Regions from separate parts of the Cellvibrio zantedeschiae genome, predicted to be linked through region 3. Evidence: predicted binding sites of a transcription regulator. Region 3 holds the regulator's gene; each other region holds the start of a gene.

Region 1 (10,188 bases), 230 kb from region 3:
AAAGGTTGATCCTCACGCAAATCAACAAAGCGAACACCAACACCCAATAAGCGGACCGGCGATTCTTTGCGAGCGTATGCATCACAACATAAACTCTGAAACTCCGACGGCGTTAAAGTGGACCCACTGCGCTCGATAGTGGTTTGGGTAAAGTCAGCGAATTTTATTTTGACGAATATCTTAACCACCACGTAATCATCATCTATTCGCCTTAAGCGACTCGCCAGCTGTTGCAAAAGTTCAGGCAAGCGATTTAAACAACTGGCCAAATCGCGCAAGTCTTGCGGAAAGGTATTTTCAACGCTTAATGATTTACGCCGACGCGAGGGACTCACCTCACGGTTATCTATCCCCCGGCACAATTCATATAGACGTACCCCAAGCTGCCCGAAACGCTGTTTTAACTCGAAAATACTAAAGCGGCGCAAATCGGCGCAGGTCTTAATATTGATCTCTGCTAACCGAGTATTAGTTGCTTTTCCAACACCAAAAATTTTACTGACAGGCAAACGCAAAACAAAACTGTCTACCGCATTAGGCGTAATTACAAATAAGCCATTTGGCTTATTCCAATCGCTAGCCACCTTAGCCAAAAATTTATTGGGCGCTACACCCGCTGAAACAGTCAGCTTTAATTCGTCATAAACACGCTGGCGAATTTGCTCGGCTATACGCGTTGCACTCCCGCCACAATATTCACTATCGCTAACATCCAAATAAGCTTCATCAAGCGATAGTGGTTCTACGAGATCAGTGTATTGATAAAAAATATGTCGCATGCTTACCGAAGCTTCCCTATAAGCCTCCATGCGATGCGGCAGGATTATTAAATCTGGACATAGCTTTTTTGCTGCAATGGATGACATAGCAGAACGAACACCAAAATGACGCGCTTCGTAATTGCATGTTGAAATTACGCCGCGCTGTTCAGAGCTCCCCCCTACGGCAATAGGGCGCGAACGCAACGAAGGGTCATCGCGCATTTCGACTGCTGCATAAAAACAATCTGCATCACAATGAATGATTTTTTTCACAAAAAATTTTCCAAAACTAAAAACAACAACATCAATACTGTATATGCATACATAATAACTATCAATATTAGTTATTGCCTGGATTGCAAAATAAAAAAATCAAACGCGATAAAACTTTAAACTCAAAAAATTAATCGGGTTCATTATGAGGTTAACGAGAGTCTGAAGAGGGTATGTAAGGCCATCTAAAAGAGTCATCAAAGTGCTTTTACAAAAAATTTAAATGACCGAAACAGATCTTTAAAAGAGTTCGCATTAAGGTTTTTAAAAACCTTAAACAGGTGTTATTGAGTTTTCAAAAGACTCATTTGAGGGAAATTAGCGGTTAAAAATTTACATTAAAAAATAAATTAACAATCATTTAGAAAGTTCGAAAAGCAAAAAAAATCGTGTTTATAAACTCTTAAGAGCTTTAATTTGGACTTTTTTGTAAAAAAAACACGTTTTTTTGCAAAAAATGCATTAAAAAACTTGAATTTTTTCAATAAAGTTTTAATTTATACATGTTGTAACTTTTTATCCATTTTTCGTCTAATCGAATTTTTACAGGAAGCACACACTATGGCTGCACGTAAACAATCTGCCGTTAATCCAGTTGCGGGTCTAGAACAACAACTCGCTGCCCTCAAAACTCAATTGGCAAAGGCTCGCGCTGCTCAAGCTGCTGATGCTCAAAAAGCTATTGCTGGTCTTGTAAAAGAAGCAACTAAAGCTGGTGCTGCTCTTAAAGCTGCACAAAGCAAATTAGCTGCTACTGCTAAAAAGAAAAACGCTAAGTTGACTGCTGCTGCTAAAGGCGATGTTGCTTCTGCCAAGAAAGCTGCAGACGCTGCTAAAGCTGCGGTTGCTACCGCTAAGAAAGAAGTAGCTGCTATTAAAGCTGCTAACAAAGTAGCTGCAGCTCACGAGAAAGCTGTTGCTAAAGCTGAAGCTGCTGTAGCTAAGCGTGCAAAAGCTGCTGCTAAGAAAGTAGCTGCTAAAAACAAAGTTGCTGCTAAGAAAGCTGCTGTAAAAGCTAAATTGGCCGCTAAGAAAGCTGCTGTAAAAGCTAAAGCTGCTGCTAAGAAGCAATCATTGAAAGCTAAAGCTGCTGCTAAGAAAGCTGCTGCCAAGAAAAAAGCTGCTGACAAAAAAGCTGCTTTACGCGCTAAAGTAGCTGCTAAGAAAGCTGCTGCAAAAGCCAAAGCTTCTGCTAAGAAAACCGCTGCTGCTGCCAAGAAAGCTGCCGCTAAAAAAGCTCCAGCTGCTAAAAAAGCAGTAGCTAAAAAAGCTCCAGCAGCCAAGAAAGCTCCTGCCGCTAAAAAAGCAGCAGCTAAAAAAGCTCCAGCTGCTAAAAAAGCAGTAGCTAAGAAAGCTCCAGCTGCCAAGAAAGCTCCTGCCACTAAAAAAGCAGTAGCTAAAAAAGCTCCAGCTGCTAAGAAAGCTGCTGCCGGTGCTGCAAAGCGCGGTCGTAAGCCAAAAGCAGCAGTAGCAGCTACTCCAGCTGCTTAATGCTCGCGAAGCATTGAGCGATCAGTGCTTCAAATAAAAAAGGGTGCCTCAGGGCACCCTTTTTTATTTGCACTCACAATAATTAGCTGCGGCAATGCATCTTACCAATCAATTATCGCCTATTAACTACCAATAATTTCTTCACTACCGATTTGTGCATATACATAGGCATACAAAAGTAAGCGTTTGTCTTCTTCTGGCTCAATGAACTCCACACCATAAGCAATTGAGTTACTCACATTTTGAGGATCTGCTTCTCCTCGTGAGCGAATAATGCCTTCCAGGGTTAAATCGCGAATTATATTTGCAACCGCAACTTTCATCGTCACCTGGATTTTATGCCCTATCTCCCCAAAGGCAGATGCAGCTTCTATACGAGCGCCGGTCACACTAACATCAACAACATTACCCGAAATTTGCTGATCGCTAATAAGCGATAAGTTAACAATTTGTACTGGCTCATCAATAGCCACTCGCGTTGCCCCGCGAATACCTTTAAAACTTACGTTGTCGGGATAACTAATATGCAGTATAGGGTAGGGATCTGCTGTTTGGATTTCAACGGTGCTGGCAAATATACCTATACCGTTATCTACCATTAACCGCGCAACCAATTTTTGACCCGTACGAAAGCGCACTAATTTGCCTGCCAACTTAGGTACAGACAAGAGAATACTGCGGCCAGGTAGGCAACCAATTAAACGGCAGGAAAATCGCTCTGGTTGCCCCGCACTATTGCTTGCTTGCAATTGCAACGGATAACCATAAATCAGTTTCATGTCTTCAAATTTCATAGGTCAATCAACCAATAGAAACAATAGATAGGACAGCGCCTCAGGGAGGCCAGCAGTATTATTAAAATTCTTAATGCATGTGAAACGCAAAAATTAAGCGAGCAAAGTTTTAGCGACGTATTTTTTATAGATTATAGGCATCTTGCTGGACGCTTGAGTCAGCACTTAAAGCCCCGAACTCTCTATTCCATTCTAATAAAAGGCTGGCAAGCGCCTGTGCTTGTTCATAAAGCGCCTTCAACTCTTCAAGTGTGTCTTTCACACCGGTGTAAAGCTTAACCTGACGATGCTTATTGGCAAGTGGATGTTGCAGATGCTGGGAGCGATAAACTTCCAGCTTCCAACGCAGGTTATGCACTGTATTGCGATAATAAGCCAGTTTAGTTTGAATTGTGATGGGACGAGATGAACTCACATCACCAAATATCGAGGCATCAGTAGCCAACACTATAGATTCTCGCGCGCTGGATTCAGCGAGAACTGTGGCTGTGCGAGGTTGCCCCATCAGCTGCGCCAAATCGCCAAACACTTCACCGGGAGTTACATAATTGATTAACTCTCCTTTTAGCGGATCATCGACATAGACAGCCAAGCGCCCTTTTAACAAGAAAAACAACCAATGATCCGAATCGCCACGCTGAAGAACAATTTCACCGGGTGAATAAGTAACAATTCGGGAAGACTGCAACAACAACTCAAACTGCCAAGCATCTTGTTGCTTGACCAGCTTAAAAAATGGAATGCCTGATAAAAGCTGCTCAACATAATCGCGAGACAGCTTAGACAGCAGTTTTATTTCCATGTCGTGCCCTAGTGTGCAAATTGGATAACGAAAGAACTCGCTTATTCTGACAAAAAAGCTAGCTGGTAAACAGCCAGATTTCAAATTAACAATTATTTTTGTTCTGTAATTTTGACCTATACTCTAAAAACAGACTTTTGTCAGCGGCCTGGTAGAGGGAAAGAGAATACACCGCCTCTCAAATTTATATATTATACTTCAAACTATCGGAGCACGCGTTTAAAACGGATTTTATCTCAACCAATCACCTACCTATAAATAGAATGAGAGTATTTACGCCATGCGCCTAAAGCATATTATCAACTGTTGCATAAGTTTTTTGCTCGCCTGTTATTGTTCTTTAAGTGTAGCCGCCGAACCCGTACTCAACGGTATGGCTACTCATATCGATTTGGGAAAAGAGCAATTTATCGGTGCACTTTACTCAAGCTCCCTTAGCGATAACCCTGACAAGCTGTTAGCTAACAACCAAGCCATGCGCATGGAATTAAAAATTGTTGCACCCGAAGGCGTGACCACACGCCGCTTCAGCCGCTGGTGGATTGAGGGTATGGCAATCAATAACGCACCTACACTGCTGACTGAACAAGCCGATAACATGGTGAAATTTGACGGATTATTCAAAGGTCGTTTTGTTCAAAACGATACCATTTCCTTCAATTACGAGCCCGGTAAAGGTGTAAATATTTCCATCAACGACGTGGCCCTGGGCAACATTGCTGGAGATAAATTTTTTGCAATGCTATTGAGAACCTGGATTGGCAAAGTACCGCTTTCTTCTGATTACAAAGATGACATTTTGAAAGCTGGCAATGTTAACGCCGCGCTTAAAGCTCGTTACGACAAAATCAAACCGTCCAAAGAGCGCACTACCGAAGTGGCGGGTTGGAGCAAGATTAAATCTGCTGCCGATTTAGCAGCTGAGAAAGAAAAAGAGAAAGAAGCAAAAGATGCAGCAGCAAAAACTGCCGGCGCACAAACATCTTCTGCTGATAGCGCAAAACAAGCTGCTGCACTAAAAGCAGAACAAGCTAAAGCGGAAGCTGCAAGAGTTGAAGCTGCTCGTTTAGCCGCGCAAAAAGCACCAGCTGCAACCGCTGCCGCAGCTAATGACGATGATGAAAAACCTGCGTTAACAGCACAAAATCTTTTGGCTCGCCAATTCTATGTTTCGGATAACTTGAAACGAATTTACGCCAGCGTTCGCTATCCGAAAAAAGCGCTTGAGCGCGGTCAAACAGGTAGTGTGCGCGTCGCCGTTACGATTAATCGTCAGGGCAATATCGTAAGCACTTCTGTAGTACAAGCCTCAGAGGTTGAAGCGCTTAATGAAGCAGCACTGGAAGCAGTTAATAAAGTTGCTCCATACCCAGCAATTCCAGATGCAATTTCTGGAGCAACTTTTGAATTTACCGCACCAATTAAATTCGTTCTACAGAAATAGATTTCAGCAAAACTGAGAACAAAAAAGCCACATATGTGGCTTTTTTGTTTCTGCAGCAGGAGTGTTGATCAAGCCACCTTTCATTCCACGTCTAAAGCAAACTTAAATCTGCCAAACGCTTACTGATAACTTTTTCTATATCTTTTTTGTCCAACGTAGAGTGAGCTGTAAGCCGATTCACGTGGATTCTGTGCAAGTGCAAGCAGGGAATAGATGCATCCAACTCCCGCAAATCACCTTTCATCAATACAGGCAAGAAAGGCCTTTCTGGAGGACATTGCTGTTGCACTACACGCAAGCCCATTTGCAGGGGAACAGTTTTTATTGTTCCCTGCTTAAAAGGGATACGCAAAAATAAGGTTTGTTTGCCTTTAAAAACCCCGGGAAGAATTTCCATTCCTGTCGCAGTTACAGCAGATTCGGGAATACCATTAAAGGTATCGTGATGTGCGTATGGATTGGGCAGAATCACTAGCTTGCGGGCTTCTTCGCGAGGAAAGAAAATATTGTAATTGGTATAAAGCTGCTCAACCGAGTTTGAAAATACGCAAAGCTTATTTTCAAACCCCATTACAAAATCAATAGCTCGCTGACGCTGGTTAAACGCATCAAGATCCCAAACCAGATCGTTATTATTATTCGCTTGAGTCACTTTTCAGCCTCAAATATTATTTTAGATATAACCAGCTTAGTGTATTTACGCGATAAAATCGATTAATGTTCGCGAGTTGCCCTGAATTCTACGTCTGGATGGCGCTCCTGTGTAAGCGATAAATTGACCCTGGATGGAGCTAAATAGGTTAAATGCCCACCGCCGTCTAACGCGAGGTTCTCGGTACACTTACGTTTGAATTCTTCCAGTTTTTTCGGATCATCGCATTCACACCAGCGCGCCGTAGTAACGTTAACCGGTTCGTATACTGCTTCTACCTTGTATTCGTCTTTCAACCGGTAGGCTACAACTTCAAATTGCAAAACACCTACAGCTCCCACAACAATATCGTTGTTATTGATGGGAAAAAACACTTGCGTTGACCCCTCTTCCGACAACTGCTGTAAACCTTTTTGCAGTTGCTTCATCTTCAAAGGATCTTTCAAACGAATACGACGAAAGAGTTCCGGTGCAAAGTGGGGAATGCCGGTGAATTTTAAATCTTCGCCTTCGGTAAAAGTATCGCCGATTTGAATTGTGCCGTGATTGTGCAGACCGATAATGTCGCCTGCGAGTGCTTCTTCCACTGCGCTGCGATCACCCGCCATAAACGTCACGGCGTCAGCAATTCTAATTTCCTTACCGATGCGCACATGTTTCATTTTCATGCCTTGCTGGTAAACACCCGAGCACACACGCATAAACGCAATTCGGTCGCGATGCTTGGGATCCATGTTTGCCTGGATCTTGAAAATAAAACCACTGAATTTTTCTTCGTTCGCTTCAACAACGCGATCTTTTGATTCGCGGCTACGCGGTGTAGGCGCCCATTCAACAAAACCGTCTAACATTTCGCGCACACCAAAATTGCCGAGAGCTGTGCCGAAAAACACCGGCGTCATACGGCCAGCCAAATATTCTTCCAAATCAAATTGATTAGTTGCGCCGCGCACAAATTCAATTTCTTCGCGAATATCAGATGCATATGAGCCCAACAATTTTGTTGCTTCATCGCTATCCAAACCTTTGATTTGAATATCGTCGGGAATTGTATGGCCTTGGCCAGATTGATAGACGTGAATAATGTCGGTGTAAAAATTATAAACACCAACAAATTCTTTTCCGCTGCCGAGAGGCCAATTGATGGGTGCTGCAGAAATTTTCAAAACGTTTTCAATTTCATCCAGCAGCTCAACAGTATCGCGACTTTCACGATCCATTTTGTTGATAAAAGTGAGAATGGGTGTATCGCGCAAGCGACAGACTTCCATCAATTTAATCGTACGATCTTCAACACCTTTTGCGCCGTCGATCATCATCAATACCGAGTCAACTGCGGTAAGAGTGCGGTAAGTATCTTCGGAGAAGTCTTCGTGACCGGGAGTATCCAGCAGGTTTACTACGCGGCCTTTGTAAGGAAATTGCATGACCGATGAGGTCACCGAAATACCACGCTCCTGTTCCATGGTCATCCAGTCGGATTTTGCATGTGGGCCGCGCTTACCCTTAACTGAGCCCGCCAATTGAATCGCATTTCCCCACAATAAAAGCTTTTCGGTCACGGTTGTTTTACCGGCGTCAGGGTGGGAAATAATGGCGAAGGTACGGCGCTTGGCGAGTTCGGTCTTGAGATTAATCATGCTGGTCTGCTTGGTCGGTCAGTAAAAGGCGGCGATTATAGCCTAGTCGCCAGTGGCGAGCTAATCAGACTTGGCGCGCTTGCATCCTATAAAAAAAGCTCCTTGAAGGAATATCCCGCAAGGAGCTTTTTTGAACTAACAGAAATCAACGCTTGGCGTCTATCGCAGCTTCAACTTCCTTTGGCGTCATGATGTGTTGTTTGGGCTCGGAATCCATATCAGTAGTCTTAAGCAGATCACTGGAATTGAGCCCTGTACCGCCATTACTTAAAGCATCAGCAACGGCCTTTTTAAGCACAATAATCGCAATGCGGCGATTGATAGGCGCGTCAGGTTTGTCGGCTATTAGCGGCGCGGCAGAGCCCATGCCTTGTACTGTCGCCACCTTGGCATCGGGGAAATTGCCTTGCACAAGCGCTCTGCGCGCAGAATTCGCACGGTCTGCCGAGAGTTCCCAGTTGGTGTAACTAGCGCCAGCGCCGTAAGAAGTGGAATCTGTGTGGCCGGTAACGCTAATTTTGTTTTGTACTTTGTCCAATAGCGGCGCCAAAGCTTTTAACACATCCTCGATATAAGGTTTCATGCGCGCACTTCCCACATCAAAACCGGGGCGCTGATCTTTATCGACAATTTGGATGCGCAAACCAAGCGCGGTCAAATCAATCAGGATTTGATCTTTCATCTGCTGGAATACAGGGTCTTGATTAATCTCTTCCTGCACCTGGGTTTGCAATTGCTCCAGCTGCTCTTTCTCTATGCGCTCCATCTCTTTTTTGAGCTTGGCCTCTGAGATTTGCTCTGCGGTTTGCGTTTGGGTATTTTCTTCAGAATTGTCTTTATCGCTCTTGTCTTCCGTTTGCGGATCATCGGAATGGCTTTCTACCTGCGGTTGCTCAGCATTGATCAAGCCGGGGTTAGCACCGCCTTCACCAATCGCATATTCGCTACCAGGATCATTGAAATAACCTGAAATCGCTTTTTGTTCTTCTTTCGATGTACTGCCTAAAAGCCACATCAACATAAAAAACGCCATCATCGCCGTCATAAAGTCAGCGAGCGCCACCTTCCAGCTACCACCGTGGTGGCCGTGGCCGTGACCCTTTTTCTTAATGATAATTATCGGCTGGGCACCCTTCTCCATTATTGGTTACCCTTATTTTTTCGCACGATATTGTTCTTCCAACTCTTTAAAGCTGGGGCGAACACTGTGATAAAGAACCTTGCGACCAAACTCCACCGCAATTTGTGGCGGCACACCATTCATAGAGGCCACCAGACAGGCTTTAATGCAAGAATAAAAATGCGCTTCGTCGCGATTCTTGTGATTCAAATAAGATGAGAAAGGAGCAATGAAACCGTAGGCAAACAAAATACCCAACAAAGTACCCACCAATGCCGCCGCTACGTGGTGACCCAACTCTTCTGGCGGGCCGCCCAAACTGCCCATGGTGATCACGATACCCAATACCGCCGCTACAATACCGAAACCCGGTAAACCATCGGCCGCACCTGAAATTGCTGAAGGGATTAACGCCTGTTCTTGATGATGGCCTTCAAGCTCCTGATCTATCAAAGCCTCAAGCTCGTGGGGAGCCATGTTGCCCGCAACCATGATGCGCAGGTAGTCGCAAATAAATTCAACAGCGTGGTGATCTTTAAGAATGGAGGGATAATTAGAAAAAATCGGGCTGCTCTCCGGCTCTTCGATATCGCCTTCAATCGCCATCAAACCCTCACGACGGGTTTTGTTAAAGATGTCGTAGAGCAGAGTCAATAAATCTAAATACAGCTGCTTTTTATACTTGGAGGGAGTCATAAGCGCACCGGCAGATTTGACCACCCCAATTGAAACAGACAAAGGGTTACCAATAATCATCGCACCCAATGACGCACCACAAATAATTAACACTTCCAATGGCTGGAACAAAGCCATGACTTGGCCGCCGCCACCAACAAACCCGCCGATGATACAGCCGAATATAACGATAATTCCCAGAATAATATTCACGCACAAACTCCCGTCTTCAATCTTCTCAGCGTGTGGTCCGCTTTGAGTATAGGTTGTATCCATTGAGGTTCAAGGCAAAAAAAGCAGCGATTAGCTTTGTCGCCAAATACAACATAAAACCCGGCAATAATTGTTTGTTTTTTCGTCAATTCGACTGTTTTTAAACTGACTGTTTTTTTCGCCAGAGACTTTGTTGGGAATAAATTTTATAGTGTCTACCAGACAAGCCGTTTGCCTGCATTTATGCAGACAACTATTAACATCCAGGTGTGACTATGAAAATAAACGAATTAGATACTCAAACCCAAACTGAATTAGAAGCT
Region 2 (10,188 bases), 710 kb from region 3:
AGCACTGGAAGAAGCACTATTTTTTTGCTGCAAGATTGCCATTAACTTTTGGCTAAAATCAGATGAAACAGGTTGCTCTTTTTCAGATTGCACAACTGGTTCGTCAAACACATGCAAAGTATTTATTTGGGTTGCGGTAATGCCCAGTAATAATTGTTTGCCGCCAACATCTACTAACAACAATCGTTCGCGCGTGCCCAGTGGCATAGCCGAAACAATTTTCATAGTTGAGCTCTGCAGAAAACCACCTTGGCTAAAGCGTTTAACAAACCAGGAAAGCCCGTAAATCAATACCAAAATTAACGCTAGCCCACCAACCAAACTTGCGAGCTGGGATGCACTGTTAGTTTTTGCAGATACCGGAGCAGCTTTAACATTAGTGGTAGGAGTAAGCGTAGCTGTTGGATTCGGTTGAGTTTCACTCGTTGCTGAACTCGCCGCAACCTGCGCAGGCGTATCAGGTTTATTAGCGGCGGGCGCGGTAGAATCACTTGCAATTGAACTAGAAGAAATAAGCGAAATACTTAAGGCACATAAGATCCCGGCAATAGATTTTTTATATGAGCCGGTGAAATTTTGCATACAACCACCTTTACACAAATAAATTAGCGCAGCTTTTTAATACGCTCTGCAGGACTGATAACGTCGGTCATACGAATACCAAATTTTTCATTGACCACAACCACTTCGCCGTGCGCGATTAGAGTACCGTTTACCAATACATCTAATGGTTCACCCGCCAAACGATCCAACTCGATAACGGAACCTTGGTTGAGTTGTAACAAATTGCGAATCGTAATTGAGGTACGCCCTACTTCCATAGAAATGGTGACGGGAATGTCTAAAATAACTTCCAATTCAGGATTGGGGTTAACTTTATTAGTTTCGCTTTGCAACTCTTCAAATGAAATGGGATTAGCTGCTGCCTCATCTGCATCGGCCTGCTCTGCCATGGCCGCAGCCCAATCATCGGCCATATCGTCTTGATTAATATCATCGCTTGCCATTATTAACTCCTGGGGTACCTGTTATATTTTGCGCGCTGGAGCGATCAAAAAATTCTTTAATTTTTAAGGCGAGATTGCCGCGATGCTGACCTAACTGTGTCCTGAACATAGGTACACCGTTTGCGGTTAGCACGTGGAAATCAGGAAATTCAATGGGGATTACATCCCCTGCTTTTAAATCCACAATGTCACGCAGTGTAATTTCACGACGCACAACATCGCATTCCAATTCAACTTTTGCGGCGAGCACATCTTCGCGCAGTGCTTTTACCCAACGCTCATCTTGTTCGTCGGTATCTGATTGCAAACCGGCATCTAAAACTTCACGAATAGGTTCAATCATTGAGTAAGGCATAGTGATATGTAATTCACCGCCGCCGCCATCAAGTTCTACGTGAAAAGTACTGACTACAACGACTTCACTGGGGCTTACGATGTTAGCAAGCGATGGGTTCACTTCTGAATGCACGTATTCAAAGTTAATTGGCATCACTGCTTTCCAGGCTTCGGCAAGATCAACAAAGCCCTGGTTTAATACCATTTGGACAACACGCAATTCAGTCGGCGTAAATTCACGGCCTTCAATTTTTGCATGGCGTCCGTCGCCGCCAAAAAAATTATCTACTAATTTAAAAACTAATTTGGCATCCAAAATAATTAATGCTGTGCCTCGCAGCGGGCGAAATTTCACCATGTTCAAACTGGTAGGCACATAAAGCGTGTGAACATATTCACCAAATTTTTGAATTTGGATGCCGCCCACAGAAACATCTGCAGTGCGGCGCAACATGTTAAACATACTGATGCGAGTGTAACGTGCAAAACGTTCGTTAATCATTTCGAGCGTAGGCATACGCCCGCGCACAATACGATCCTGACTGGTTAAGTCATAGTTTTTTACCGTGCCGGGCTCTACGTCCGATTCGGTTTCTATGTCGCCGTCATCAACACCATGAAGGAGCGCGTCGATTTCGTCTTGCGATAAGAGATCTTGCACGAGTCACTATCCTTTTATTGCATTACTGATATTGCGTTAGCGGCTGAGTTTATTGCATTACAAATTGAGTAAATAATACTTGTTCAATATTGGGTGAAGATTTTTTCTCCGCAGATTTTTCTTCGTCTTCTTCCTCTTCAGACTCTTTAGCTTTTTCAGCGCCAGCGGCTTCTTCTTTAGCAATAATATCTTGCACAGTTTGCAGCGCAGCCGCGCGCAATTTTTCTTTGCCCTCGGCGGTTTGCAATTCTTCAAACACTTGGCTGCTCAATAACATTACCAAACCGTTGCGCACAGCTGGCATATGTAACTCCAGTGTTTTTACCACCGCTGGATCGCGGTACATAAGCGTTAATTCAGCTTGTAAAAAACGTTGGCGGCCATTTACGTCATAGTTAACGGTGAAATTAGGTTTCAAGGGATAATAAACCGCTGGCGCAACCACTTCAGCTGCTTCACTGGATTCAGCCGCAGCCTCTTGTTCATCACCCGAATGTTTGGAGCCCATCATTTTGGATACGATAAAGAAAGTCGCACCCACTGAAATCAATACTAATAAAACAGCAATTCCAATAAACATGAAAAGCTTTTTCTTCTTTTTCTTGGCCTCAGCGGCAGCGGCATCAACCTGTTGATCTGCCTTGTCGTCTTTGTCTTCTTTTTTTCCAGCGGCCATGTCAAAACTCCGTCACTTTCTTTGGCTAATAGGGTTTGAGCAATAGCTATGCCAGCTATTGTTCCCTAAAGCGTAGCAGCGGATTGTTTGAATGCTAGCGAAGCATATGGACGAAACGGCTTTTTTTGAGCGTGATTTACTGAGATGACTGTATTGCAGGCAAGATGTTCAAATAATCAACGAGCAAGAGTAGAGGGGTGCTCTTTGGGGCGTGCCGGTTCAAGTCCGGCCTCGGGCACCATCGTTTAATTACGAACAAACAGAGGATATGCGAAGCCAAAATGGCCTCGCATAAATAGAAGAATTAAGCGTAGTGATCCACAAGGCGTTGTTGGGTGATAGCACTTACGGCAACTTGTGTGTCCTCATCAGTGGCTACATCTTTATTGCCAGCTTGTCCCTTTTGATCTTTGGCTTCGCCTTGTTGGCGACTGAACGATTTATCCGATACGTCTACATTAACCAAATTCAAACCCTGCTCACTGAACATGTCGCGCAGGCGCCCCATGTTTTGGTCAAGCACCTCACGCACTACCGGGTGATGACTTGTGAAGTTAACCGTAGTCTGCTCCTGATTAACGCTGACCTTAACTTGCATTGGCCCAAGATTTTCAGGGTTGAGGTGAATTTCTGCCGAACTCACATTTTGCGCCGCTAACCATAAGACTTTCTCACCTACCGCCTGGCTCCATTGGGGCTGACCAACAGGTACAGGCACTGCGGTCTGAACAACAAAGCCACGGGCAGAAGGTGTATTGGCATCACTGAAACGCAACATCGAATCCAAAGCGCTAGTAGCTGGAGCGCTATTAGTTGAATTAGCTGGCGCAGCGGCAGACGTAGCTCCTGCATCGCGCCCCGCCGATTCAGGTATGGAAATATTTTGCAGGGTTTTCTCGAAACTGGCCTTAGGATCCAGTGACTGGTTTTGTGTTTGATTTGCATCTGCTGCCAAGGGCTGGTTGCTCGCAACCTGAGGGGCCTGCCTGGATGCTGAATTCTCTACAACCTGAGGAGCAGGTATAGCGCTAAGTCCATCCGCCGTTGAAGCATCCTCCCCAAGTGGAACTGAGGTTGCCGCCTGTGTTGCAGGTGTTTTTGGAAGAGCTGAAGTACCTGCGGTCGTTAATGCAATAGCTGCTTGATCAACAAGGGTATCCGGCGAATCTGTAGCTGCAATTTGAGGAATTGGAGATGTTTCAAGATCAACCACAATTTCGGAAGATTTGGACGATAAAGATTCAGCTGTTGCTTGTTGCTTTAGTGCGGCCCCCGCGTCAGCTGTGGTGGCAAGCACATCTACATTCGGAATGCCTTGATCTGCCGTTGTGGTCAGCATATCCACATTCAAAACGCTTTGATCTACCGCTTCTGTACTGCTCGATACCACGGTGTTTCCTGCTGGAGAATCACCAGCAGCTATCGCAGGTTCGCTTTTGGTCATGTTTGCAGGCAAGTTAAACCCGGACTCAATAATAGATTTAACATCTATGGCACCTGCAGCTAAAACTTCCGCAGGCAATTCCACCGCAGTTAAGGCGGCAGGAACTATAGGTGCTGCCACCACTGGAGAAGCAAGGTCGGTAGCCACTTCATCTTCCGTCGTGTTTTTAGCGGTGGATTTTTTGCCGCCATCTTTGCTTGATGATTCTTTGTTTGCATCGTTACCTTCGCTGGATTGAGGATTGGAATCCTGATTGGCTAGCTTATCGCTCTTCTCAGCTTTGTTTTCGGTGGTGTCTACCTGCTCGCGCGAGCGATTTTCTTCAGCTTGTTTAACCGGTGCAGAGGGCTTTCTCTCAACGTCATTCGCTGGCTTGCGGTTATCAGCAGCAGCGACTTTTTTAGGAGCAGGTTTTGCAACTTTTTCATCTTGCGCTCGCACGCTTTCATGAACATCTTTAAAACTTTGTTGGAAGCTGGCGGCGTTATCATCCTGATAGTTGCGTTTGGGTACCGATGCCTGAGCGGCAGGCGCCTGTACGGATTTGAGTAAAAAATTATTTGCAGAGCTGTTATTCATTGCCGCCACCTCGTTGTATTGCCACCACAAAACCACAAAACGGCAAGGGCTTGCCGCTTTCGAATGGATTTTGTTATTGATTTACGATTTCAACAAGATAAAAGCAAGGGAGGTGCCAAAAGGCGATAGAACAGTAAAATTTATTATTCGTTGCTAACCAAGAAAATCCAGCATCTTTTGTTTAACGATTAAAAACTCCGCTTCAATCCGCGAGACATCTTCAGGCAGGGTGAAAAATTTTTGATCGAGAGCGTTGCGCTCTACAACTGAACACAAGCTAGCCAAAAACACGGCGCCTAAATTACTACTACTACCTTTAAAGCTGTGGGCGGTTCTGCGAATCAAATCTGCATTTTCACTTTTCACTAATTCATGAAGCGCTACCAAGCGATCACTAGAGTCTTTCAAATAGGTTTCAATTAAAAAACCAAAATCATCTTCCATAACTTCTTTAAGCGCATTCAACGCATCGTAATCTAAATGTTGGGGGTCGTTCATAAGCTAATCCAGGCACGCAATTCATTCACAGGATGATCAACAGGCTAGTCATTATTAACCCATTCGAACACCACTTCAACCATGTTACCAGAACCATAATAACGCACCGTTTTACAGAGCTTTTCCACTATGCCTATACCACGCCCACTATAGCCGGTTACCAATAACTCCTTACCTTGTCGTGCACTATAATCAAAACCTTCACCACTGTCTTCAACACGCAGCGTTAATGAGCCTCCTTCAATGTTGGATGAATACGCAAAATAAATATGAACAAATCCGGTAGTAATTTCATTTAACAGTTTTTCACGCTGGGTGTAATACTCAGTAAAACCTTCAGGTGTTTTTTTAATGTCGCCACTTAACCCAAGTACACCATGCTCAAGTGCATTGGAATAAAGCTCTGCCAAAATAGTGTATAGGCTGCCACTAAAGCCGCGCAGGTCTGGTTCTTCTGTCAGAATATTCAGCAAAAAAGGTAAAGGGTCGAATGATTTAAAACTGGTTGGTTTAACTTCAAATCGCAACTCCCACTCAACTTGCGCCATTTGTTGCGACTGATTGAAGTTGTAATTGGGATGACTAACATTTTCCGGTGCTTGCATACAAATTTCGATCATGGATAAATCGTCGTCTTGCTCGCCGGAACCAATAAAATTTTTAACGCCCAACAAAATTTCATCAAATGCAGATTGGCTACAATCATTTTCTTCAAACAATTGTAACAGGCGCTCTTCACCAAACATTTCGCCGTCTGAATTGCGTGCTTCATGAATCCCATCTGACCACATAAAAACTCTATCGCCAATATCGAGGTCGTAGAATTGCGCATCATCCTTAAAACTTTTTTCTGGCAAAACTCCAAGCGGCAAATGAGAGGACCGCATGGGAATAACAGTACCATCTTGGCGATAAATCATTCCCGCTGGTAAACCACCGTTCCATACTTTTATACGCTTGCGACGAAAATTAAAATCAATCATTGTTGCGCAACAAAATAATCCGATTGGCAAAATCGATTTTAATTTTTTATTAATTTCGCGCAGCACATCGGACATGGAAAAGCCTTTGTGCACCATGCCATAAAAAGTAGATGCCAAAGGCATAGCGCCAATTGCTGCGGGCAAGCCGTGACCGGTGAAATCGCCGAGCAATACCATCATATTGCCATTAGGTCGCATACCTGCCACCACCACGTCACCATTAAACACAGCGAGTGATGATAGAAAATAACGAACATTACTCGCGTTTAAACAACCGTTGTGGGCGACGTTATCAAACACTTGTTTGGCGACAGTTTGCTCTTGCAATAAGCGCTGGTGATGTTGTGACAACTGATCACGCTGTTCAATCATGGTGTTATGCAAACCGCGCATGCGATTAAACGATTTAATTTTGGCTTTTAGAATAACGCGGTTGTATGGCTTGGATAAAAAATCATCGCCACCGGCGTCCAAACAATGAACCAGCGATTCTGTATCTTGCAGGGACGTGAGGAAAATAATGGGCACTAATTCATCACCCGCCAAATGTTTAATTTGGCGAGCAGCATCAAAGCCATCCAGCTCCGGCATAAGTGCATCTAGCAATACAATATCGGGATGTTCTTGCTGAAAAATATTAACGGCTTCCAAACCGTTTTTTGCGGAAAAAACCTGATGCCCCTCTTTGCGCACAATCGTCTCTAAAATAAGACGATCAGAATCGGTATCATCAGCTACGAGAATTTTTAAATTGCGGACTTCATTCATAGCAACCGCTTCCATTCACCATCGGTTATGGAAACCATAACCTGGATTTGAAAGAACTTTAATACACGAGTTCTTTGTGATTATTGAATAGAAAACAATTGCTCGAAGTTAGAGATGAGCAAAATCTTTTTAACATCTTGCGAGCAATTCACAATTTCAATTTCTGCCCGCTCGCCGCCCGCATGATCGCGCAGCAGCAATAACATCCCCAGAGCAGAACTGTCCAAATAAGAGGTACCTTGTAAATCCACCCGAAACCGGCTTGGAGTTTTGGCAAGCTTCTCATAAGCATTGCGAAAATCCTGGTGTGAACTGAAATCAAAACGCCCCTGAATGTAGATAGTTACTTGAGAACCATCTGCAGAAACGGTAGACGTGATCGCCATAAATTACCTCTATCACATTATTCAAATAATCATTATTTGCATCTTGTTAGCTTAGTACCACGATAACCCCCTTACCCCTAAAGCCTTTGGGAGGTGATTACACTAAGTATTTCCATCCTAAGCCTAGTCGATAAATACCTTTTGTATAGCTCGACCAAGGCAAATTCGTTAAAAAGTGCCAACCAAAAACCGCCCTATTTCAGGGCAAAAAACTTGTGCTTATTTTTTCGTCAATCTATGTTTTCACGCCGGATGTAAGCCTGCCCCACCAGCTCATCCAATTCCTTTTGCAGGCGCTTGTCGAGCAGTGCATTTTCTTCCTGTTTTAACCGTGTAATAAGCTCTTTAATAGACTCGCATTTTTGATGCGCTATTCGCCAAGCCTGACGTAAGCGCTCCATCTGCGCTTCGATTCGTTTCAGGCGCCCTTCCTGTTCTTTACGCGCATCACCCAAACGCTGGATAAAACCGCTGTAAGCAATCAGCTCCTGCGGCCTGACGGCGGTTTTGCGCTCGGTATAGATTGTTAAATATTGGGCGGCGTATTCATCTAACTGACGCAATTGCTCAGTTTCTGCATCGACCTGCGCTTGGCATTGACTGAGTTGTTGGCCGGCCTGTTCTTCTGCCCGCTCGGCCAAAGTCAGTACCACTTGCATACGCTTGGCGCGGGATTCAGCCATAAGCTATTTCAACCTAACGTTGATGCTGGGACGCCAAGGGACCACTTCCCTTGGTTGCCTGGGTGCGAATAACGGATTGGAGATTGGCGATAGATTCAGGCATGAGCACACGCTGATTGATGCCCTGCTGGATAAAAGCACGTAAATGAGGGAAGCGCTCAATGGCCGCATCAGTCTCGGCGTCTGCGCCGGGACTATATGCGCCAATTGAAATCAAATCCCGGTTTTGTTGATAGCGAGAGAGCAACTGTTTGAAGCGTTGCATTTGTTTGAGATGATCTTCAGGTACGATGTTTTGCATAGCACGGCTGATGGAAGCCTCTACATCAATCGCGGGGTAAATACCCTCCTCTGCCAGGCGGCGCGATAAAACCACATGACCATCCAGAATCGCACGCGCCGAATCCGCAATGGGGTCTTGCAAGTCGTCACCTTCGGTTAATACGGTATAAAACGCAGTAATCGAGCCCTGCCCTTTGTCCGCGTTACCGGCGCGCTCAACCAATTGGGGTATTTTAGCAAATACCGAAGGCGGATAACCCTTGGTTGCTGGCGGCTCGCCAATGGCCAAGGCGATTTCCCGCTGCGCTTGCGCATAACGGGTTAGCGAATCCATCAACAAGAGCACGTTTAAACCCTTGTCACGATAATATTCGGCAATGCGGCTTGATAGTTGCGAGGCGCGCAGGCGCATTAATGGAGCGTCATCCGCTGGCGAAGCCACTACTACCGCGCGCCGTATACCTTCTTCACCCAGAATATGATCAATAAACTCTTTAACTTCACGACCACGCTCACCAATCAACCCCACGACCACTATGTCCGCCGTCGTAAACTTGGTCATCATGCCCATGAGCACGCTTTTACCTACGCCGGAACCGGCCATTAAACCCAAACGCTGACCGCGGCCGACGGTGATTAGCGCATTGATCGCTCGCACTCCTACGTCGAGTGTTTCGCTAATGGGGTGACGTTGCAGTGGGTTAATTTCCTGCGGAGCGAAATCCAGAAATTCATCGCCAACCAAGGGGCCTTTATTATCCAAAGGCTGGCCAATACCGTTCACAACACGCCCTAGGGTTTGCAAACCAATGCGCATACCTTGCTGGGCAGAAACGGGAATAACACGTGCGCCGGGCTGCAAACCTTCAACGCGCTTGATAGGCATTAAAAATACGCGGTCGCCAGCAAAGCCAACAACTTCTGCCTCTATACTACGGCCATCGCTATTGATCACTTCGCACTGTTTGCCTACAGACACTTTTAAGCCAACCGCTTCCAGGGTTAAACCAACCGAGCGAGTAATACGACCTTCGGCCACAGGCTCATTGTTTACCAAACGGCGCGGCGCGTAGTGTTGTAGACGAGAAGTGATGGATTGGCGTTCTGACATAGGTAAACCGTCTTTACGGGGAGTCGTCATCCTCGCGTAGCGAGGATCCAGCTTTTAATTTGAGTTACTGCCTAAGAGCTGGATCCCCGCTACGCGAGGATGACGACTCCCTATTAAAATCAAATCTTCTGTTCCAATCATCCTGAGCGCAAAGTACTCGAAAGATTTTATTCAACTTGCGACGAATCATCTGCACCATCTAACTGCGCCAATTGCCCCGTTAAAAATTGCTCAAGTACAGTTTGCAAACGTTGCGATACTGAAAAATCCACGCGGCTTTCAGGGGTTTCTACTCTGCAGCCGCCAGGTTGCAATTGTATGTCACCAAAAAATTTCCAATCCAGTTGTTGATCTGCAGCATAAGTTTCCACCACAGCCAAATCGTCGGGATTTAAACTAATGCGAATATTTTTACTGCCGACAGGAAGCGCTTCAACAGCTGTTTTTACCAGCTCCAAAATATGCGAAGAATCTGTAACTAATTCGCGTTGAATAACGCTTTGCGTGAGCGAACAAATTACATCAAGCAACATATTTTCGATGTCGTTATCTTGTGCAGTCAGCGGATTCAGTAAAGAGTTGGCAATGCTTTGAAAGCGCTGTTGCTCCAAGGTTAACTGCGCGCGCATTTCCATTAAACCTTGCTGACGCCCGGCTTCGTATCCGTCGCTTCTACCTTTTTCTAAACCTTCGGCATGGCCTTGGGCAAAGCCATCTTTTTCGGCGGCGTCAAAAATTTCCTGCATTTCTTGTGCGGTCATGCCGGTTTTTTGT
Region 3 (10,188 bases):
GCGCGAATTGCAAAAAAAGGTGCGCGAATTGCAAAATGGGGGCGCAATCCCCAATATCAAGCGAGCAGTTCCTAATATCGCTATAATGACCTGCTTGCATATCCATCAAAAGTGTTAATAGTCATCACGAGATCTCTCTATGCCGCCATTCGATTTTATTGCCTCAGGACTTCGAACAGTTCGCATAGAATCTGATGCTGTAACCGCTTTGAGCCAAAGACTCGACCAAGAGTTCAACAAAGCCTGCGAGCTCATACTCAATTGCACCGGGCGGATTATCGTGACCGGAATGGGTAAATCCGGTCACATCGGCAAAAAAATTGCCGCCACCCTCGCCAGTACAGGTACACCTGCGTTCTTCGTTCATCCCGGCGAAGCCAGTCACGGCGACTTGGGGATGATTACCAAACAAGACATAGTGCTGGCAATTTCTTACTCCGGTACATCTAACGAAATCCTGACTCTTCTACCCTTGCTTAAACGCTCGGGAATCAAAATCATCAGCATGACCGGCAACCCAGGCTCCACATTAGCGGAAGTAGCTGAAGCACACCTGAACATAGCAGTTGAGACCGAGGCCTGTCCGTTAGATTTAGCACCGACGGCAAGTACTACCGCAACGCTAGTATTAGGCGATGCCCTGGCCATAGCCCTGCTGGAAGCGCGCGGCTTTACTGAGGAAGACTTCGCATTCTCCCATCCCGGCGGTGCACTTGGTCGTAAATTATTGTTACGCGTGGTGGACATCATGCACACAGGCGATAGAATCCCGCGTGTTCCGCCTACAGCGAGCTTGAGCCAGGCGCTGCTCACCATGACCGAAAAAGGTTTCGGCATGACAACCGTGGTAGATGACAAAAATCAGCTCTTGGGTATTTTTACCGACGGCGACTTGCGCAGAACAGTTGATAAGGGTATTAGTCTCACCGGCGTTAAGATCAGCGACCTAATGAACAGAACACCCAAAACCATCGGCATTAAAGCCCTGCCGGCTGAAGCCTTGAAAATGATGGAAGATTTAAAAATCACCGCGCTTGTGGTTAGCGATGAACAAGCCTGCCCCGTTGGTGTCTTACATATGCATGACCTGCTGCGCGCAGGCGTTGTTTAATTAACAAGGATTCACTTTTGAGTCATTCAAACTCACCGTCACAGTTTTTAGCCGCACCTGAACTAGAGGCTCGCGCCAAACGCATCAAACTACTCCTGTTGGATGTAGACGGCGTGTTAACCGATGGCTGTCTTTACTTCAGCAACCAGGGCGATGAATTCAAAACCTTCAGCACGCTCGACGGCCACGGCATAAAAATGCTGCAGAAAAGCGGTGTTAAAGTGGGCATTATCACTGGCCGCACCAGCAATCTAGTCGCCAAACGCGCAAGCGATTTGGGCATAAAAATTTTGGTGCAAGGCCGTGAAGACAAGTGGGATGCGCTGCAAGAAATTTTGGCCGAGCATCCACTCGACCTCGAAGAAATTGCATTTATGGGCGATGACTGGCCAGATTTGACAGTCATGTCCCGCGTTGGTTTGGCCTTAACCCCTGCTAACGGTCATTTCACAGTGGTCGAACGCTCCCACTGGCAAAGCCATGCACGTGGTGGTGAAGGTGCCGTGCGCGAAGCCTGCGATATGTTGATGAAAGCGCAAAATACGCTCGATCAGCTTTTAAAATCTTACTTGGCCTAACCCCCAGCATGTCCAAATTACACTTGCCAACAATCAACAGCGCCAATCTCGAGCGGATTAATCCCCTGCTTTTACCTTTGCCCTGGCTAGTTGTTATTGTGCTGGTAATCTTGTTTGCCACACTCCGATACTCGAGTAAGGAAAATTTGATCAACCAGCCGCAAGCCGATGTAAAAATATTCCCCCATTCCTACATTACCAATGTTGAAATGCGCCAGTATGACGGTGAAGGCAATATCCACTATCAAATGACGACACCTTTAATTCGCCGCTTCCAAGTGAAAGAAAACCCGAGCGACAAAGATTATTCCCTGTTTGAAACCCCGGTGTTTATGGTAGTTAACAATCCCCAAAAGCCCGGCTGGTTTATTACAGCGCAAGAAGGACGTTTGGATAACAACGACACCTGGTTCAGCCTTACTCAGGAGGTAGTGGCGCGACAAACCTCTGAAAAACAAGGTGAAACCACCATTACTACCAGTGATTTGCGCCTAAATATCCAAGACCAATTCGCGCAAACTGGCAAAGCTGTTACTATGCGCGCCGCTAAAAGCCAGATTACAGCGGTTGGAATGCGCGCAGACATGAAGCGCGAGCGGATTGAATTACTCTCTAACGTCAAGGGCACCTATGAACCCTAGCCTTACATCAAAAATCCTTCGCTGGACCCGCGTCGTGGCTTGCTTGCTGGCAATGAGTTCCGCAGGAGTTCAGGCCTTGCCCGATGATAAAAACCAGTCTTTGCGCATTTCTGCCGACAAACAAGAAATCGACCTTAAGCAAGGAGTTGTGATTTATAGCGGCGATGTGAAGCTAATCCAGGGCACGCTGGAAATTACTGCGCAAAAAATTCATGTTCGCAAGGACAAGGATCAGGAAGAAGAATCATTCACCGCTGAAGGCAGCCCTGCCCACTACCAGCAACAACCGGAAGCCGGTAAGCCCATTATTCACGCCGAGGCAGGCACGATTCATTACAACGTAAAAACCGAGCAATTGGTGTTGGATAAAAACGTATCTATTGAACAAAACGGTTCGGTTACCAAAGCAGGACACGTGGATTACGACATTAAGAGCCAAACGGCGAAGTTTTCCGGTACTGGCCGTGTCGAAACGGTAATTCCTGCAAAACCAGAGAAAAAAGAATAACCCATGGCCAGCCTCCACGCGCAACACCTTGCCAAGAGCTATAAAAAACGCAAAGTCGTTATCAATGTTTCAGTTTCCGTTAGCAGCGGCCAAATTGTTGGCCTGTTAGGACCTAACGGCGCCGGTAAAACTACCTGTTTTTATATGATTGCCGGCTTGGTGGAAGCCGACAATGGCCGCGTATTAATTGATGATTTGGATATCACCAACTTGCCTATTCACGGCCGCGCCCGTGCCGGTATTGGATACTTGCCACAAGAAGCGTCTATTTTCCGCAAGCTCAGCGTTGCCGATAACATCATGGCGATTCTTGAAACCCGCAAAGACCTTAACCGCAAGCAGCGCCTGGCGAAAATGGAATCCTTACTGCAAGAATTCCACATCACCCATATTCGCGACAGCCTCGGTATGTCGCTATCAGGTGGTGAACGTCGCCGCGTGGAAATTGCCCGTGCCTTGGCGACAGATCCAAAATTTATCCTGCTCGACGAACCTTTTGCGGGCGTTGACCCCATCTCGGTTGCCGACATCAAAGAAATTGTTCGCCACCTAAAAGATCGCGGCATTGGCGTGTTAATCACCGACCACAACGTGCGCGAAACCCTCGACATTTGCGAAACAGCATTCATTGTTAGCGAAGGTCATATCATTGCCAGCGGTAGCTCTTCCGTTATTCTCGCCAACGATAAAGTTCGTCAGGTTTACCTTGGCGAAGACTTCAAACTTTAAGCTTTTCGTCGTCCATTTCCTTGACAAATTAAAATCCTTAACCATTAGGCATAAAGATTGCTTTAAATATTTCCCTTTAGCGCCATTGAGTTATTGCCTAGTCGTCAAACCCTGACTAAACTCCATCTAACAGTGTTTAGTTTTTTGCTCGCCTCTTTCGCTAGCTAAGGGTTTTTCGTTCGAATAATGAAGCAATCTCTACAACTCAAGCTCGGTCAACAACTGACCATGACCCCGCAGTTGCAACAAGCGATTCGCCTGTTGCAATTATCGACCTTAGATCTCCAACAAGAAATTCAGGAAGCTCTTGATTCCAACCCCATGTTGGAAGTGGAAGATAGCTTTGATACTCCGTCATCATCCAATACCGAATTTGAAGACAGCGACTACGCTCGCACCCAGGAAATAGCAGCCACCAGCGATAGCGGTACCGACGATTTTAGCGAGAGCTATTCCGGTGAGATGACGTACAACGAATCCAGCAGCGAAAAGTTTGGCGATGAAAGCTTTGGCGAAACCAATTTTGGTGACAGCGATGGCTTCAGAGAAAGCGAAAGTTTTACTGACACCGATAACTACGCCGGCACAGATGATTACAGCGAAAGCGCAACCGAATGGAACGAAGCCATTCCTGCCGATTTACCCGTAGATACCAGTTGGGATGACGTATACCAAACCAGCCAATCCAGTGGATCTACCAATTACGAAAACGACGACAACGATTTTGAAAGTCGCCGCGCCGCTACTGATTCGCTGTACGACCACCTTATGTGGCAACTCAATCTCACGCCTATGTCTGATCGCGACCGCATAATTGCCATGGCAATTATTGATGCGGTTGAACCTAGCGGAATGCTATCAGTCACATTAGAAGACATTTTCAGTGGCCTGATCACCGAATGGGATGATTTGGAGCTGGATGAAGTGGAAGCGGTTCAGCACCGCATCCAACAGTTTGATCCTTGCGGCGCCTGCAGCCAAAACCTGGCCGAATGCTTGAGTGTGCAGCTGCAACAATTCGATGCTTCAACGCCCTTTTTGGCCGAAGCAAAACTCATTGCCAAACAATATTTACCACTACTGGCAAGCCGCGATTTCCGCCAGTTAATGCGCAGGACCAAACTTAAAGAGGATGAGCTTAGCCAAGCGGTAAGCTTGATTCAAAGCCTGAATCCACGCCCCGGCGACATGATTGCCAGCGGTGAAACAGAATATGTAGTGCCCGATGTTTTTGTGGAAAAACGTGAAGGCCGCTGGATGGTAGAGTTAAATCCGGAAATAGCGCCGCGTTTACGCATCAACTCTGATTATGCATCGCTGGTAAAACGTGCGGACTCCAGCAGTGACAATACATTCCTGAAAGACAATTTGCAGGAAGCGCGTTGGTTCTTGAAAAGTTTGCAAAGCCGTAACGAAACCCTGTTAAAAGTGGCCAGTTGTATCGTTGAAAAACAACGAGGCTTTTTGGAGTACGGCGCCGAAGCAATGAAGCCATTGGTACTGCATGATATTGCGGAAATTGTTGAGATGCATGAATCGACTATTTCGCGCGTGACTACGCAAAAATTTATGCACACACCGCAAGGTATTTTTGAACTGAAATATTTTTTCTCCAGCCATGTGAGCACAGATTCCGGTGGCGAATGTTCTTCCACAGCCATTCGCGCCCTGATCAAAAAGCTGGTGAGCGCGGAGAACCCTAAAAAACCACTAAGCGATAGCAAAATTACCGATCTACTCGGCGAACAAGGCATTCAGGTTGCACGCCGCACCATTGCTAAATATCGCGAGTCGCTCAACATTCCGCCATCGAATGAGCGCAAAACACTTTAACTGAAAATATTAAGCTGGAAATATTTTGTGAGTGCATTTGGCACTCATGTAACCACCGAGGATGTATCTATGCAAATAAATGTCAGTGGCCACCACGTAGAAGTTACCGAATCAATGAGAGATTACGTGATCAGCAAATTGGAGCGTTTAAGCAATCATCACGACCGCATCACTAATACTCACGTTATTCTTTCGGTTGATAAACTCGAACAAAAAGCGGAAGCCACTTTACACGTTAGCGGAAAAGATATTTTTGCCGATGCCACAGATCCCGATCTATATACAGCAATAGATTCCCTGGCCGACAAATTGGATCGCCAGCTAATTAAACATAAAGAAAAGATGCGCAGCCATCGCTAAAAGCTCGGACAACTATGCAAATTCAATCACTGTTAACACCCGAACGCGCTTGCAGTAGCCTTGAGGCCAGCAGCAAACGACGCGCATTGGAATTACTTGCAGAAGTTATTGCGCAAGATATTTCAACCATTGATGCCGATGATTTAGTGCGTCGGTTTCTTGCGCGCGAGCGTTTGGGGTCAACAGGCGTTGGGCACGGCATTGCAATCCCGCACTGCCGCATCAATAACAGCGCGGGTGCTATAGGTGCACTTATTACGCTAAAGCATCCCGTTGAATTCGATTCTATCGACAATGAACCTGTCGATATTTTATTTGCCATGCTGGTGCCAGAAGATTCACACGCAGAACATTTGAAAAATTTGGCCGCTCTGGCCGGTGCATTAACACGCAGTGAGTTTCGCCAGCGTTTACGTGCCGCCAGCGACAACAGCACACTTTACGAAGCAGCCATCAGCTGATTATTTTTAAGCTCCAGGTTTTTTGAACCAAATCGATTTGGTTCATATAGGGAAACATTATGCAGTTAGTGATTGTGAGCGGATTATCCGGCTCAGGCAAAAGTACCGCCCTACACGTGTTGGAAGACGTGGGGTACAACTGCATTGATAATTTACCTGTAAGCCTGTTGCCCGCACTGGTTGCACAAATCGAAATCCACAAAGACGACCAACATAAATTCGCGATTGGTATAGATGTTCGCAACGCCTGGAAAGACTTGCAAATATTCCCGCAAATGATCAGCACCCTGAAAGAGGCACACCTGCCCTTCACGGTGATTTTTTTGGACTCCCAATCGTCTGTATTGATCCAGCGCTTTAGCGAAACACGCCGCAAGCATCCGCTCAGCGACAAACACACCAATTTGGCTGAGGCGATTGCGAACGAACAGGAATTGCTGGAACCTATTCGCGATACCGCGGATCAAATTATTGATACCAGCCATTTGACCCTGCATGAACTGCGCGATTTGGTGAAAGAGCGCGTAGTCGGCCGCAGCCAGTCCAGCATGGCGATATTGTTTGAATCTTTTGGCTTTAAACATGGCATCCCGGTAAATGCAGATCTCGTCTTTGACGCGCGCTGCCTGCCGAATCCTCACTGGAAACCCAATCTTCGCCCCTTGACGGGTAAAGATAAGGACGTGATTGAGTTTTTGGAAGCAGAAGACGCCGTGAATGAGATGTATCAGGACATAGAAGACTTTATGAGCCGCTGGCTGCCACGTTATCAAGCCAACAACCGCAGCTACATTACCGTTGCGGTGGGCTGTACCGGCGGACAACACCGCTCTGTGTACTTGAGCGAACGGCTCAAAGCGCATTTTAATGAACAATTTGGCGATGTGCAGGTGCGTCATCGCGATATAAACAAACACAAGAAAAATTAACTATGTTAACGGAAACCATTCCTATTATTAACAAACGCGGCCTGCACGCTCGTGCTGCTGCCAAGTTTGCTACTTTAGCGGCCCAGTTTGGCTGCCGTAGCCAAGCTCGCACAAACGGTAGCTGGGTAGATGCAAAAAGCGTTATGTCCCTGATGCTATTGGCCGCAACCCAGGGTACCAACCTTGAAGTGTCAACCGAAGGTGATGACGAAACCCAGGCAATGGACGCTATTAGAGCCTTAATTAACAACCGCTTTGAGGAAGATGAATAGAATTTGCTGCCAAACAAAGGTTGTTATTTGCAGCTGGTTCACCTACCCTGTGCGCCCTTTTTGATCAGCATCTGCAAGCAACACCGGTAACACTCCGTTTAGGCAATCCTATGGTTTACAAATACGACGACATCAACCCCGACGACTACATCAAGAGCAAATCGCAGGTAAAACGCGAAATGACTGCTCTACAGAAGTTGGGCGAGCAGCTTATCGAAATGAACGATAAGCAATTGGCCACCATTCCCGCTGAAGAAAAACTTTTAGATGCCATTCTCGAGGCGCGTAAAATGCCGCATCGCGAAGCGCGTCGTCGTCACTTGCAATTCATTGGTCGCGTAATGCGTGAAACCAATCATGAAGAAATTCAAGCTGCTGTTGATAAGTTGCAAGCACGCAGTGATCAATACGTACATCGCCAACACCAAATAGAACGCTTCCGCGATTTATTAATTGAAGGCGATAAACAAATTTTCCAAACATTGGTTACTAACTGCCCCGGCATTGATGTGCAGCATTTGAAACAATTAGTACGCAGCGCGCAAAAAGAACGCGACGAAAACCTCCCACCTAAAAGCTCTCGCAAATTGTTCGCTTTTATTCGCGAGCAACTTGAACTGCAAGATTGATTTTGGCGTTAAAGTTCCAAAAAAATAGGAGGCATTAGCCTCCTATTTTTTTGTCTATATTAAATCTAATTTTGTACCTTACGCCTTCGGTTTTTTGCGGGCGCTTTTTCTTTATTTACGTTTTTAATCAATTCATCTTCACTTTCAAAGAGACGATCAAAACTCATTTTTGGATCGTTCCAATTGCCTTGCAGGCTGTAACTGATACTGGTAGCGCGATCTACCTGTTTCTTAAATAATTTGCTGACGATATATATTCCCGCTGCTGCAGGTAAACCTGTAACTAACGCGGTGAAAAAAGTGTAGCTGCCAACAACCGGCAAAGTGGCAACTAAACGTGCGTCAATTTTTTCATTTTCCAAGTCAAGTTTGCCTGCCATTTGTAAACGGCTCGATGGCGTTTTAACGTCGAGCGGTTCAACAAATGTCATTGTGCCTGGCGTGAAATTTACTTTGCCGCTGATTTGATCGTAAGCCAATCCGCTTTGATAAAGATCCGAAAAATCCAAACGCAAACGGCGCGCGAGTGAATCAAAGTTCAGCACGGCCATTAGTCTCAACAAGCCATCACTGCCTGGACTTGGATTGTTTTTAAAGCGGCCTTGTTCAATCCAGACATCAATATTGCCTGCCATTTTTTTCAACGCGAAATCTTGAGGATCACCACTCCAGGTTGCATCAACTTTAAAACGCGCGAGCTTACTTTCCAGCATGTCAGGCTTTTGCCATTCGCGCAAAACTGCTGACAAATCCGTCGCGGAAAGCTCGCCAATAAAATGTGTACTTGAGCCGGACTCACTCACAAGCCATTCCATTTTTGCGCCGGCGCTGTTGCTCACGATTTTGTTATCTGCATCCAAGGTGCTCATAGCACCAACAGTCACACCCTTTACAGTGCCGTTGATTTTGTCGAATAAAACTCCCTGCGCTTGCGGTCTTATTTGCAAAGACCAATTGCCGTAATTAACTTCGTCCATATAGAGCGCTTTTACGGACATATCGGCCAAGGGCAAAGTGCGTGGGTCTACACTAATGCCGGGCACTTTCGGTAACTGCCCTGCCACTACGGCTGCTTCAACTTCTTTTGCTCCCAGCAAAGCGCTGGTAAGACGCAGGCTTTCCAAATTTATCTGCAATGGTTTGGCAGAGTCATTGGGAATGCGAATTTCACCATCGAGCAGTGGGTTCTTGAACGCAACTTTCCAGGCGTCATATAAGCGCTCGGCACGGATATGAATATCGTCCAGAGCGAGCGGACCAACTTGATAATGCCCCAACAAAACCTGCGCACGAAAAGGCAAACCCGCCACTAATACCGGGCTTTCTTCGGTAATCGGAATCTCAGGTTGATAACTGGTTTCGCCATGTGCCGCTGATGCCTTAGGCTTCAGCGCATCGATTTGGGCACCGAAACCCAAATAGCGTTGTTGGACTTTTTTCCAGGGTTCAATATCCAATCCCGGCACATTACCGCTCAATAAAAATTGCGGTTCAATCGCCAGCTTGGCACTGTCGTTAAGTGCGATATTGGCATTGAGTAATTTATTTTCCTGATGGGGATCCAGCTCGAACAGCGCTTGTACGTTTTCGCCATAAACCATGTCGATAAGCGAAACCTTATCGGACATGGACATTTTGAATCTGAAGAAACGTTCGCCTTCAGCAGTTTTGCCATAGGGGGCCGGCAAATCGACTGCCACACCGGATAATGGGCTGGTAACTGTAACAACGGCGAAAGGTGAATTGCTTGCTGGATCAGCCGTAGCAGACTTATGGTTTAACTCTACAGTCGCGTTATAGGGAACACGACCATCGAGAAACAAAACCTCGGGGCGCTGGGTCCATTTTGCCAAGGCTTGGGCATCAACATCGCCTTTGACTTCAACCAATGTTTGGCTGGCATCGCCCTGTTTTCTGGTGCTCAGCAACGTTTTTACGGGTTGGCCAAACAAAACTCCGTTGAGTCCTTCACTGCTCAAACCTGTGGTTTCGTTGAAATTGAGATGTCCCTGAACATCCTGCATAACCAACTTTAAATTACCCATTTCAAAATTGGGCGATTCCAAATCTATATCGACCTGCTGCGTAGCGCCTGTGCCTTTTGGATCCAGCGGCACCGCAATATTTAGCTCGGTGT

What was found. The regulator sigma-54, encoded in region 3, starts transcription at its own class of promoters, with help from an activator protein. The targets are predictions, from matches to a motif close to TGGCACANNNNTTGCNNT.
Region 1: a site for sigma-54 is predicted at 3,403-3,420, ahead of IE104_RS01315 (flagellar brake protein). Genes of this name have one in related genera too.
Region 2: a site for sigma-54 is predicted at 2,717-2,734, ahead of IE104_RS05470 (flagellar basal body-associated FliL family protein). Genes of this name have one in related genera too.

Annotation. Positions count from the first base shown of each region.
Region 1 is NZ_BMYZ01000001.1:279,488-289,675, reverse strand. Features, by position in the region: gene dinB (DNA polymerase IV) at 1-1,034, opposite strand, end outside; gene IE104_RS01320 (hypothetical protein) at 1,596-2,525, shown strand; gene IE104_RS01315 (flagellar brake protein) at 2,648-3,319, opposite strand; gene IE104_RS01310 (cyclic nucleotide-binding domain-containing protein) at 3,444-4,121, opposite strand; gene IE104_RS01305 (TonB family protein) at 4,402-5,565, shown strand; gene IE104_RS01300 (hypothetical protein) at 5,657-6,217, opposite strand; gene IE104_RS01295 (peptide chain release factor 3) at 6,280-7,857, opposite strand; gene motB (flagellar motor protein MotB) at 8,003-8,998, opposite strand; gene motA (flagellar motor stator protein MotA) at 9,011-9,865, opposite strand; gene IE104_RS01280 (DUF1244 domain-containing protein) at 10,141-10,188, shown strand, end outside.
Region 2 is NZ_BMYZ01000001.1:1,218,716-1,228,903, reverse strand. Features, by position in the region: gene fliO (flagellar biosynthetic protein FliO) at 1-582, opposite strand, end outside; gene fliN (flagellar motor switch protein FliN) at 606-1,007, opposite strand; gene fliM (flagellar motor switch protein FliM) at 994-2,004, opposite strand; gene IE104_RS05470 (flagellar basal body-associated FliL family protein) at 2,054-2,680, opposite strand; gene IE104_RS05465 (flagellar hook-length control protein FliK) at 2,985-4,703, opposite strand; gene IE104_RS05460 (Hpt domain-containing protein) at 4,857-5,201, opposite strand; gene IE104_RS05455 (ATP-binding SpoIIE family protein phosphatase) at 5,246-6,952, opposite strand; gene IE104_RS05450 (STAS domain-containing protein) at 7,033-7,338, opposite strand; gene fliJ (flagellar export protein FliJ) at 7,569-8,021, opposite strand; gene fliI (flagellar protein export ATPase FliI) at 8,035-9,414, opposite strand; gene IE104_RS05435 (flagellar assembly protein FliH) at 9,582-10,188, opposite strand, start outside.
Region 3 is NZ_BMYZ01000001.1:505,480-515,667, reverse strand. Features, by position in the region: gene IE104_RS02315 (KpsF/GutQ family sugar-phosphate isomerase) at 140-1,111, shown strand; gene IE104_RS02310 (KdsC family phosphatase) at 1,129-1,689, shown strand; gene lptC (LPS export ABC transporter periplasmic protein LptC) at 1,698-2,330, shown strand; gene lptA (lipopolysaccharide transport periplasmic protein LptA) at 2,320-2,838, shown strand; gene lptB (LPS export ABC transporter ATP-binding protein) at 2,842-3,567, shown strand; gene IE104_RS02290 (RNA polymerase factor sigma-54) at 3,754-5,400, shown strand; gene hpf (ribosome hibernation-promoting factor, HPF/YfiA family) at 5,470-5,760, shown strand; gene IE104_RS02280 (PTS sugar transporter subunit IIA) at 5,775-6,221, shown strand; gene rapZ (RNase adapter RapZ) at 6,281-7,150, shown strand; gene IE104_RS02270 (HPr family phosphocarrier protein) at 7,153-7,422, shown strand; gene yjgA (ribosome biogenesis factor YjgA) at 7,533-8,051, shown strand; gene IE104_RS02260 (YhdP family phospholipid transporter) at 8,117-10,188, opposite strand, start outside.